DNA from 2 places in the Streptomyces sp. NPDC001204 genome. Region 2 is predicted to be linked to the other one. Evidence: riboswitches for the same ligand, from Rfam matches in the RefSeq annotation. Region 2 holds a riboswitch; the other holds the start of a gene.

Region 1 (5,508 bases), on a different contig from region 2:
AGGCGGCCGCCCGGCTGCTGGACTCCGTGGACACCACGGGCGGCGTACGGCTGCTCGGCGTGGGCGTGTCCGGGCTCGCCGACTACACCCAGGAGGACCTGTTCGCGCAGGCCGCGGGCGCGCAGGCGCAGAGCCCGGCCGAGGAGCGGCCGGAGGAACCCGCCGAGCGGCAGCCGGCACCCACCGAGCGGCGGTGGCCGGCGGGCCACGACGTACGGCACGCCGAGTACGGCCACGGATGGGTACAGGGCAGCGGCCTCGGCCGCGTCACCGTGCGCTTCGAGACTCCTGACTCCGCGCCGGGCCGGGTTCGCACCCTCCTCATGGACGACCCGGACCTGGAACCGGCCGAACCCCTCCCTCTGGTTCCTCTGGTTCCTCCCGTCCCGCCGGTTCCTCAGGCTCAGCCTTCGTCCGGACCCGAGCCGGAGCCTGCCAGCTTGCCGAAGTGGTGGTCCGGAACGGTCGGTGGAGGGGCCACGTCGAGGCCGTAGTGGTGGTAGAGCTGCAGTTCCTGCTCGGGGGACAGATGGCGGCCCACGCCGAAGTCGGGGGCCTCCTTGATCAGTGCGCGGTCGAAGGGGACGTGCAGGGCGCCTTCGACCAGTTCGCTGGGTTCCAGGGGGACGAAGGCGTCCCGGGAGAACAAGCCGGTGCGTATGGCCGCCCACTCCGGCACACCGGTCGCGTCGTCGAGGTAGACCTCGTCCACCGTGCCGATCTTGTGGCCGCTGCGGTCGAACGCCTTGCGGCCGATCAGGTTGCGCGGATCGATCTCCGTCTGCACTGGTCCCTCCACGTGGTCGCAACTCATCCGTAACCACTACAAAAGAGCACATTCAGCAAGGCGGCCACTCGAAGACCCGTGCGGCTGCCCCGCTGGTAGGCTGGCACCGGCTGCTGACCCCGTGCGGGAGAGCCCTCCGGTACCACCGGGGGCGCCGAAGGAGCAAATCCTCCCCGGAATCTCTCAGGCCCACGTACCGCACGGACGAGGTCACTCTGGAAAGCAGAGCGGGTGTCGACGGCTTCCGCTCTCACCGACGGTGAAAACCGGGAGCCCCTCGGGCGGCCCGGTGAAACTCTCAGGTTGAGATGACAGAGGGGGAGGCCGTCGGGGCACCTGTGCCGTGGTGTCCCTCGAAGGTCGTGTCAGACCAGGAGGCCTCCGCAATGACCGCCCAGCGCATTCCGCTCTCCGAGCTCGAACAGGGCATCCCCTTCGAACAGCGCCACATCGGGCCCGACCAGGAGGCGCGGGCCAAGATGCTCGCGCAGGTCGGCTACGGCTCGCTCGACGAGCTCACCGCCGCCGCGGTGCCCGATGTGATCAAGAACGCCGACGCGCTCGACCTGCCCGGCGCCCGCACCGAGGCCGAGGTGCTGGCCGAGCTGCGCTCCCTGGCCGACCGCAACCAGGTCCTCGGCTCGATGATCGGACTCGGCTACTACGGGACCTTCACCCCGCCGGTCATCCTGCGCAACGTCATGGAGAACCCGGCCTGGTACACCGCCTACACCCCCTACCAGCCGGAGATCTCCCAGGGCCGGCTGGAGGCGCTGCTGAACTTCCAGACCGTGGTCGCCGAACTGACCGGTCTGCCGACCTCCGGCGCGTCGCTGCTCGACGAGGGCACCGCCGCCGCCGAGGCCATGGCGCTGTCCCGGCGCATGGGCAAGAACAAGAAGGGCCTGTTCCTGGTCGACGCGGACGCGCTGCCGCAGACCATCGCCGTCATCGAGACCCGCGCCGAGCCGACCGGCGTCGAGGTCGTCGTCGCCGACCTCGGCGCGGGCATCCCCGCCGAGATCGCCGAGCGCGAGATCAACGGTGTGCTCCTCCAGTACCCGGGCACCTCCGGCGCCGTGCGCGACCTCAAGCCCGTCATCGACCAGGCGCACGAGCTGGGCGCCCTGGTCACCGTCGCCGCCGACCTGCTCGCGCTCACCCTGCTGAAGTCGCCCGGCGAGCTGGGCGCGGACATCGCCGTCGGCACCACCCAGCGCTTCGGCGTGCCGATGGGCTTCGGCGGCCCGCACGCCGGCTACATGGCGGTGCACGAGAAGTTCGCGCGCAGCCTGCCCGGCCGCCTGGTCGGTGTCTCCGTCGACGCCGACGGCAACAAGGCCTACCGCCTCGCCCTGCAGACCCGTGAGCAGCACATCCGCCGCGAGAAGGCCACCAGCAACATCTGCACCGCCCAGGTGCTGCTCGCCGTCATGGCCGGCATGTACGCGGTCTACCACGGCCCCGAGGGCCTGCGGGACATCGCTCTGCGCACCCACCGCTATGCCACGGTCCTCGCCGAGGGCCTCGAGGCCGGCGGCTTCGAGATCGTGCACGGCGCGTACTTCGACACGCTGACCGTCAAGGCGGAGGGGCGTGCCGCCGAGGTCGTCGCCGCGGCCCGCGAGGGCGGCGTGAACCTGCGCCTGGTCGACGCCGACCACGTCTCGCTCGCCTGCGACGAGACCACCACCCGGGACCGGCTGCGCGCCGTGTGGGCCGCCTTCGGCGTCGGGGGCGACATCGAGGCGCTGGACGCGGCCGCCGAGGACGCGCTGCCCGGGGCGCTGCTGCGCGACGACGCCTACCTCACCCACCCCGTCTTCCACCAGTACCGGTCCGAGACCGCGATGCTGCGTTACCTGCGCCGGCTGGCCGACCGCGACTACGCCCTCGACCGCGGCATGATCCCGCTGGGCTCGTGCACCATGAAGCTCAACGCGACGACCGAGATGGAGCCGGTCACCTGGCCGGAGTTCGGGCAGCTGCACCCCTTCGTTCCCGCCGAGCAGGCGCAGGGCTACCTCACCCTCATCCGCGAGCTGGAGGAACGTCTCGCCGAGGTCACCGGCTACGACAAGGTCTCCCTTCAGCCGAACGCCGGTTCCCAGGGCGAGCTGGCCGGTCTGCTCGCCGTGCGCGGCTACCACCGTGCCAACGGCGACGAGCAGCGCACCATCTGCCTCATCCCGTCCTCCGCGCACGGCACCAACGCCGCCAGCGCCGTGATGGCCGGAATGAAGGTCGTCGTCGTCAAGACCGCCGAGGACGGCGAGGTCGACGTCGAGGACCTGCGGGCGAAGATCGAGCAGTACCGCGAGCAGCTGGCCGTGCTGATGATCACCTACCCGTCCACGCACGGCGTGTTCGAGGAGCACGTCGCCGACATCTGCGCGCAGGTCCACGAGGCCGGCGGCCAGGTGTACGTCGACGGCGCCAACCTCAACGCCCTGGTGGGCCTCGCCAAGCCGGGTCACTTCGGCGGCGACGTCTCCCACCTGAACCTGCACAAGACGTTCTGCATCCCGCACGGCGGCGGCGGTCCCGGCGTCGGCCCGGTCGGCGTGCGCGCCCACCTGGCGCCGTACCTGCCCAACCACCCGCTCCAGCCCGACGCCGGCCCGGAGACCGGAGTCGGTCCGATCTCGGCCGCGCCGTGGGGCTCGGCCGGCATCCTGCCGATCTCCTGGGCCTACGTCCGCCTGATGGGCGGCGAGGGCCTCAAGCGGGCCACGCAGGTCGCCGTGCTCAGCGCCAACTACGTCGCCAAGCGCCTCGAGCCGCACTACCCGGTGCTCTACACCGGTCCCGGCGGCCTGGTCGCCCACGAGTGCATCATCGACCTGCGCCCGCTGACCAAGGCGACCGGGGTGACCGTGGACGACGTGGCCAAGCGGCTGATCGACTACGGCTTCCACGCGCCGACGATGTCGTTCCCGGTGGCCGGCACGCTGATGATCGAGCCGACCGAGTCCGAGGACCTGGCCGAGCTGGACCGGTTCTGCGATGCGATGATCGCGATCCGCGCCGAGATCGAGAAGGTCGGTTCCGGCCAGTGGCCCGCGGACGACAACCCGCTGCACGGCGCCCCGCACACCGCCGCCGCGCTCGGCGGGGAGTGGCAGCACGGCTACACCCGTGAGGAGGCCGTCTTCCCGGCCGGGGTCTCGGTGGCCGACAAGTACTGGCCGCCGGTGCGCCGCATCGACCAGGCCTTCGGCGACCGCAACCTCGTCTGCTCCTGCCCGCCGCTGGACGCGTACGAGGACTGATCGAGCGGCTCACGGGCTCCCGTCCGACCCGGGCGGGAGCCCTGGGTTTTCTTGCGTTCGGATCATGCCCGGGTGATCCGAACGAAAGACCCCCAGCCGTGTCACACGGTGGCCAGGGCGACCTCGGTCGACTTGATCAGGGCGGTGACGTGTGTGCCCGCCGCCAGGCCGAGTTCCGTGGCGGCGTCCCTGGTGATCGCGGCGGTCAGCTCGCCGCCCTCCACCTCGACCCGGACGGACGCCATGGCCGCGCCGAGGGCGATCCCGGTGACGGTGCCCGGCAGCCGGTTGCGGATCGACAGGCCCTCGACCGGCCCGGTGGCCAGGGACACCTCCGTCGACTTCACCAGGGCGCGTACGGCGCTGCCCTCGGTCAGGCGCAGGTCCTCGACGGCGTCCCTGGTGATCGCGGACGTGAGCTGTCCGCCTCCGTCCAGTCGCACGTGAACGAGGGCCATGGCCTCGCCGGGGGTGACGGTGGTGACCGTGCCGGGCAACTGGTTGCGCATGCTCAGGCTCATGGGCGTGCCTCGCGGTGGGTGGCGGATGTGGTGATCACCCACCGTAGGGCGGCCGGTGCCTCAGGCCGGGTAGGCGTGGGTCTGCGTCGCCTTGACGCTCGCCCAGACCGCCGCGCCCGGGTGCAGGTCCAGCTCGGCGGCCGCGACCGTGGTCAGGTCCGCGGTGAGGGCGAGTTCGCCGGTCAGGTCGGCGCGGATCTGGTCGCCGTGGGTCTCCAGGCCGGCGACCTCGCAGCGCCACAGGTTGCGCGCGCTGGAGCTCGAGGGGCGGTCCCGGTGGAGGGTGACCGCACTCGGCGGGAAGGCCACGAAGACCGCTCCCGTCAGGTCCTCGGTGGTGGTGACGGCGGGACCGGTCGCGAGGCGGACGGTGTGGCCCTCGGCCTCCCCGCGGTAGAGGTTCAGGCCCACGAGCTGTGCGACGTAGTCGGTGCGCGGACGGCGGGCGATCTCCGACGGGGTGCCCTCCTGGACGACACGGCCGTGCTCGACGACGACGAGCCGGTCGGCCAGCACCATCGCGTCCAGCGGGTCGTGGGTGACCAGGACGGCGACGGCCTCGAACTCGGCGAGGTGCCGGCGCAGCTGGGCGCGGACCTCCAACCGGGTACGGGCGTCGAGCGCGGCGAGCGGTTCGTCGAGCAGCAGCAGCCGGGGCCCGGTGGCCAGGGCGCGGGCCAGCGCCACGCGCTGCGCCTGGCCGCCGGAGAGACGGCGGGGCTTGGCCCCCGTGTGGTCGGCCAGCCCCATCCGGTCCAGCCACCGCGCTGCCTGCGCCCGGGCCTCGGCCTTCGACGCGCCCCGGCAGCGCGGCCCGAACGCCACGTTGTCCAGGGCCGACAGGTGCGGGAACAGCAGGTAGTCCTGGAAGACCACGCCGACCGGGCGTGCCTCGGGCGGTGTGCGGTCCAGCGCGGCGCCGTCCAGG
Region 2 (5,508 bases):
GCCAGCAGCTCGGCGCCGGAGGCGTCGTACGCCCACAGGGTCATGCCGTTGGCGTGGTAGGGGAGCGCCTTGCGGCGGTGCAGGACCATGTCGTCGTCGTAGGAGAACGCGATCTCGTGCTCGCCGAGCAGGCTCAGCCGGCCGGAGGTCCTGATCGTCTCGACCCGGTCGTCGGCCGTCTCCACGTCCACCGTGCGCGGGGAGGCGCCCTCCAGGCCGAGCAGCACCGCCTTCGGCGTGCCGTGGCCGTGGCCCGTCGCGCCGAGGGAGCCGTACAGCTCGGCGCGGACCGAGGCGGCCCGCTCCAGCAGGTCCTCGTTGCGCAGCCGGCGGGCGAACATGCGGGCCGCCCGCATCGGGCCGACCGTGTGGGAGCTCGACGGGCCTATGCCGATCGAGAACAGGTCGAAGACCGAGATGGCCACGGTGACTCCTCAAGACGGGGTGGTGCTGGGGGTGCCAGGGGCGGGGCGCCGCGCACGGGCCGGGTTCTCCGGCCCGCACGCGGCACTCCTCGGAACGGGACTTACTTGTTCAGACCCGGGTACAGCGGGTGCTTGTCGGCCAGGGTGCGCACCCGGGCCTTGAGGGCGTCCGCGTCGTAGGACGGCTTCAGCGCCTCGGCGATCACGTCCGCGACCTCGGTGAAGTCCTCGGTCGTGAAACCGCGGGTGGCCAGGGCCGGCGTGCCGATCCTGAGGCCCGAGGTGACCATCGGCGGGCGCGGGTCGTTCGGGATCGCGTTGCGGTTGACGGTGATCCCGATCTCGTGGAGGCGGTCCTCGGCCTGCTGACCGTCCAGCTCGGAGTCACGCAGGTCGACCAGGACCAGGTGCACGTCCGTGCCGCCGGACAGCACGTCCACGCCGACCGCCCGGACGTCGTCCCGGACCAGGCGCTCGGCCAGGATGCGGGCGCCCTCCAGGGTACGGCGCTGGCGCTCCTTGAACTCCTCGCTCGCGGCGACCTTGAAGGACACCGCCTTGGCGGCGATCACGTGCTCCAGCGGACCGCCCTGCTGGCCGGGGAACACCGCGGAGTTGATCTTCTTCGCCAGCTCGGCCGTGGACAGGATCACGCCGCCGCGGGGGCCGCCCAGCGTCTTGTGGGTGGTGGTGGTGACCACGTGGGCGTGCGGCACCGGGTTCGGGTGCAGGCCCGCGGCCACCAGGCCGGCGAAGTGCGCCATGTCGACCATGAGGTACGCGCCGACCTCGTCCGCGATCCGGCGGAACGCGGCGAAGTCCAGCTGCCGCGGGTACGCGGACCAGCCGGCCACGATCAGCTTCGGCTTGGACTCCTTCGCCAGCCGCTCCACCTCGGCCATGTCGACCAGGCCGTCCTCGCCCACGTGGTAGGCGACGACGTCGTAGAGCTTGCCGGAGAAGTTGATCTTCATGCCGTGGGTCAGGTGCCCGCCGTGGGCGAGGTTCAGACCCATGATCGTGTCACCGGGCTTGAGCAGCGCGAACATCGCGGCCGCGTTCGCCTGGGCGCCGGAGTGCGGCTGCACGTTGGCGTGCTCGGCGCCGAACAGCTCCTTGATGCGGTCGATGGCGATCTGCTCGACCACGTCGACGTGCTCGCAGCCGCCGTAGTAGCGGCGGCCGGGGTAGCCCTCGGCGTACTTGTTGGTGAGGACCGAGCCCTGCGCCTCCATGACCGCCACCGGGGCGAAGTTCTCGGAGGCGATCATCTCCAGCGTGGACTGCTGGCGGTGCAGCTCGGCGTCGACCGCGGCGGCGACGTCCGGGTCGAGCTCGTGCAGGGGTGTGTTGAGAACAGTCATGTGCGTGCGTCCGATTCTCAGCCGGCCGTCTCGGCGGCGTACTCGTCGGCGGAGAGCAGGTCGGCGGGCTCCTCGGCCAGGCGCACCTTGAACAGCCAGCCGCCCTCGAAGGGCGCGGAGTTCACCAGCGACGGGTCGTTCACCACGTCCTCGTTGAACTCGGTGACCTCACCGCTGACGGGGGAGTACAGGTCGGACACCGACTTGGTCGACTCCAGCTCGCCGCAGGTCTCGCCCGCGGCCACCGTGTCGCCGACCTCCGGGAGCTGGGCGTAGACGACATCGCCGAGCGCGTTGGCCGCGAACTCCGTGATGCCGACCGTCGCCACGCCGTCCTCGACGGGCGACAGCCACTCGTGCTCCTTGCTGTAGCGCAGATGCTGAGGGTTGTTCATGGCCAGAATTCTCCTGTACGCGGGTCAATGGTGATGAATGGGGAGTGCGAAAGGCGTGCGTGACCAGGGGTGACGTGTCTCACGTCGACTCCGTGGCGACTACGACCGTGTCACTTCTGCCGCTTGTAGAAGGGCAGCGCCACGACCTCGTACGGCTCGTGGTTGCCCCGGATGTCCACACCGACACCGGCCGTGCCCGGAGCGGCGTGCGCGGCGTCGACGTACGCCATGGCGATCGGCTTGCCCAGGGTGGGGGAGGGGGCGCCGGAGGTGACCTCGCCGATCACCTCGCCGCCCGCGACGACGGCGTACCCGGCGCGCGGGACCCGGCGGCCCTCGGCGACCAGGCCGACGAGCACCCGGGGCGGCTCCGCGGCGGCGCGCTCGGCGGCGGCCAGCAGGGCCTCACGGCCCACGAAGTCGCCCTCCTTCTCGAACTTGACCACCCGGCCGAGGCCCGCGTCGAACGGGGTCAGCGAGGTCGACAGCTCGTGCCCGTACAGCGGCATGCCCGCCTCCAGGCGCAGCGTGTCCCGGCAGGACAGGCCGCACGGGACCAGCCCGGCGTCCGCGCCGGCCTCGGTCAGCGCCTGCCACAGCTTCTCCGCGTCGCCCGGGGCCACGAACAGCTCGAAGCCGTCCTCGCCGGTGTAGCCGGTACGCGCGATCAGCGCGGGGACGCCGGCGACCGTGCCGGGGAGCCCGGCGTAGTACTTCAGGCCCTCCAGGTCGGCGTCGGTGAGGGACTTCAGGATGCCGGCGGACTCGGGGCCCTGCACGGCGAGCAGCGCGTAGCTGTCCCGGTCGTCGCGCACCTCGGCGTCGAAGCCCGCCGCCCGCTCGGTCAGCGCGTCGAGCACGACCTGGGCGTTGGAGGCGTTGGCGACGACCAGGTACTCGGTCTCGCCCAGCCGGTAGACGATCAGGTCGTCCAGGATGCCGCCGTCGGCCTGGCAGATCATGGTGTAGCGGGCGCGGCCGAGGCCGACCGTGGCGATGTTGCCGACCAGGGCGTGGTTCAGCAGCGTGACGGCCTGCGGGCCGGTGACGGTGATCTCGCCCATGTGGGACAGGTCGAAGAGGCCGGCCCTGGTCCGTACGGCGATGTGCTCGTCGCGCTCGGAGCCGTAGCGCAGGGGCATGTCCCAGCCGGCGAAGTCGGTCATCGTCGCGCCGAGCGAGCGGTGCAGCGCGTCGAGCGCGGTGCGGCGGGGTCGATCGGGTTCGGTACTGCTCATCGGACGGTCTCCAAGGCATGACAGGCGAGGACGGATCATGTCCTCCCCATCTGTCATCGGAACCTGAGAGGTTCGCCATGACCGCCGTCGGACGGACGGTGCACGGCTTGCACCTTGGGTGGAGCCACTGCGCCAGCGGCCCGCTTTTCAGATGTGCCTCGCCCGCGCGGTAACGGGGCCTGAGAGATTCAAGGGAGGTACTTGCTCCTTCGGCGCCCCAGCGAGACGGCTGGGGACTCTCCCGCGCGGATTCAAGCGGCCGATATGCAGTTGCGCGCACATCATTGCACGCCCGGCCCGTTTCGCGGCAGGGCGGCATCTGTGACCGTCCTGTGGCAGGACGTGCACGGAAACGCCGGGCGCCGCACATTACCTTCTCTTTACGATCCGTGGGGAGGAATGATGACGGCGCACAGGACCCCGTTGTACGCGACGGCCCAGGCCCCCGCCCTCTTGGTACGCGACCTGCGGGACCGGTCCGGCGGCGGCCCGCGCGTGCTGCGTTTCGGCCCGCGCGACCTGGTCGTGGTGACCGGCCTGCCCGGCAGCGGCAAGTCCACGCTGATGCGGCGCGCGGTGCACGGCGTCCGCATCGACTCCCAGGACACCCGCGACCGCTGGGACGCGCGCCTGGCGGCGCACCTCCCCTACGCCCTGTACCGCCCCCTGGTCCGCCTCGCCCACTTCGCGGGGCTGCGCCGCGCGCTGCGCTCCGGAGCGGCGCTCGTGGTCCACGACTGCGGCACGCAGCCCTGGGTCCGCGCCTGGCTGGCCCGCACCGCCCGCCGCCGCGGCGGCACCCTGCACCTCGTCCTGCTGGACGTCACCCCGGGCGCCGCCCTGACCGGCCAGCGCGCACGGGGCCGCGGTGTCTCCCGCTACGCCTTCCACCGCCACCGCCGCGCCACCGCCGCCCTGCTCCGCGCGGTGGAGCGGAGCACCCTGCCCAGGGGCTGCGGCTCGGCGGTCCTCCTCGACCGCGAGGCGGCGACCCGCCTGCACCGGATCGATTTCGCCCCCTGAGAACCGCTCGCGGCCCGTCACGGCGGCTCGCACGGGGAGCCCGGGGCGGTGCTGGAGGCCGCCCACGGGGCGCGCTCCTGCCGGCCTCGCGCGAATGCCCGGCCCTCCCCAGGCCCGGCGGCCGGCGCCGGGACTCGCCGGCCCGCGAGCCGGTGACGCGGTCGGCCGCCGGGGGTGCTCGCGTGGGGCGCCGTGGGGTCTGGTCATGGGATTTTCCGTGAGGTTCGGGCGTGCACCCGATAGCCTTTCGGCCACAGCAGTGTTCACAGCAGGCGGTAGCAGATGGACTTCCCGGCGGACTTCTCCGCGGACCTTCCGGCACAGGCGCAATCCCATCCGCACGGCGGATGGCCCGGCAACGAGCTGGAGGAGGTGCTGTCCGCCTCCCTCGGCGTCCCGACCGCCGGCGGCCGGATCGTCGAGGTCCTCGGCCGCAGCCTCGTCTGGGTGCCCCTCCCCAGCGGCGGCGGTCCGCGCAGCGGCCCGCTCGACCTGCCCACGCTGGAGATCGACGGCCAGGCGTACGTGCCGGTCTTCAGCTCCGAGGAGCAGTTCCGCCAGGTCGTGGGCTCGCACATGGCGTACACCGTCGCGCCCGCCGTCGAGTTCGCGCGCGGACTGCCCCCGCAGGCCGGCATCGCGCTCAACCCGGACGGCGTGGTCGGCGTCCCGCTGCCGCCGGCCGCCGTGGCCGAATTGTGCCGGGTGGGGCGCACCCACCTGGACGGCCCGTCGAGCGGCGGCCGCGTCCGCCTCTTCGAACCGGACTGGCAGGACGACCCGGTGGACTTCCTCGCCGCCGCCAGTGCCGAGTTCGCCGAGACCGGCGTGGTCGGCACCGCCCGCCGCTGCCTGGCCGCCGTCGAGACGGACGAACCGGTCATGTTCATAGGCGTCGAACTGTCCCAGTGGGAGGGCGACCCGCAGGCCGGCCCCCTGGAAGCCCTGGGCCGCGCCCTGACCAGGACCCCGGCCAGGTGGCCGGTCAACCTGGTCCTCCTGGACGTGGCCCAGGATCCCGTGGCGGACTGGATGAGGGAGAACGTCCGCCCGTTCTACCAGC

The links. A riboswitch is a leader RNA that binds a small molecule or an ion and turns the genes downstream of it on or off. The one in region 2 is predicted to bind glycine.
Region 1: it holds a riboswitch for glycine, as region 2 does, so the genes downstream of both, gcvP (aminomethyl-transferring glycine dehydrogenase) here and gcvT (glycine cleavage system aminomethyltransferase GcvT) in region 2, are expected to answer to the same signal.

Annotation. Positions count from the first base shown of each region.
Region 1 is NZ_JBSFJL010000017.1:153,371-158,878, reverse strand. It holds gene ACWC91_RS23535 (DNA polymerase IV) at 1-494, shown strand, start outside; gene ACWC91_RS23530 (PRC-barrel domain-containing protein) at 404-787, opposite strand; glycine riboswitch at 902-996, shown strand; gene gcvP (aminomethyl-transferring glycine dehydrogenase) at 1,174-4,059, shown strand; gene ACWC91_RS23520 (TOBE domain-containing protein) at 4,161-4,580, opposite strand; gene ACWC91_RS23515 (ABC transporter ATP-binding protein) at 4,641-5,508, opposite strand, start outside.
Region 2 is NZ_JBSFJL010000008.1:34,232-39,739, forward strand. It holds gene ACWC91_RS13525 (L-serine ammonia-lyase) at 1-425, opposite strand, end outside; gene glyA (serine hydroxymethyltransferase) at 527-1,789, opposite strand; gene gcvH (glycine cleavage system protein GcvH) at 1,807-2,184, opposite strand; gene gcvT (glycine cleavage system aminomethyltransferase GcvT) at 2,295-3,422, opposite strand; glycine riboswitch at 3,463-3,579, opposite strand; glycine riboswitch at 3,580-3,676, opposite strand; gene ACWC91_RS13545 (AAA family ATPase) at 3,825-4,445, shown strand; gene ACWC91_RS13550 (enhanced serine sensitivity protein SseB) at 4,728-5,508, shown strand, end outside.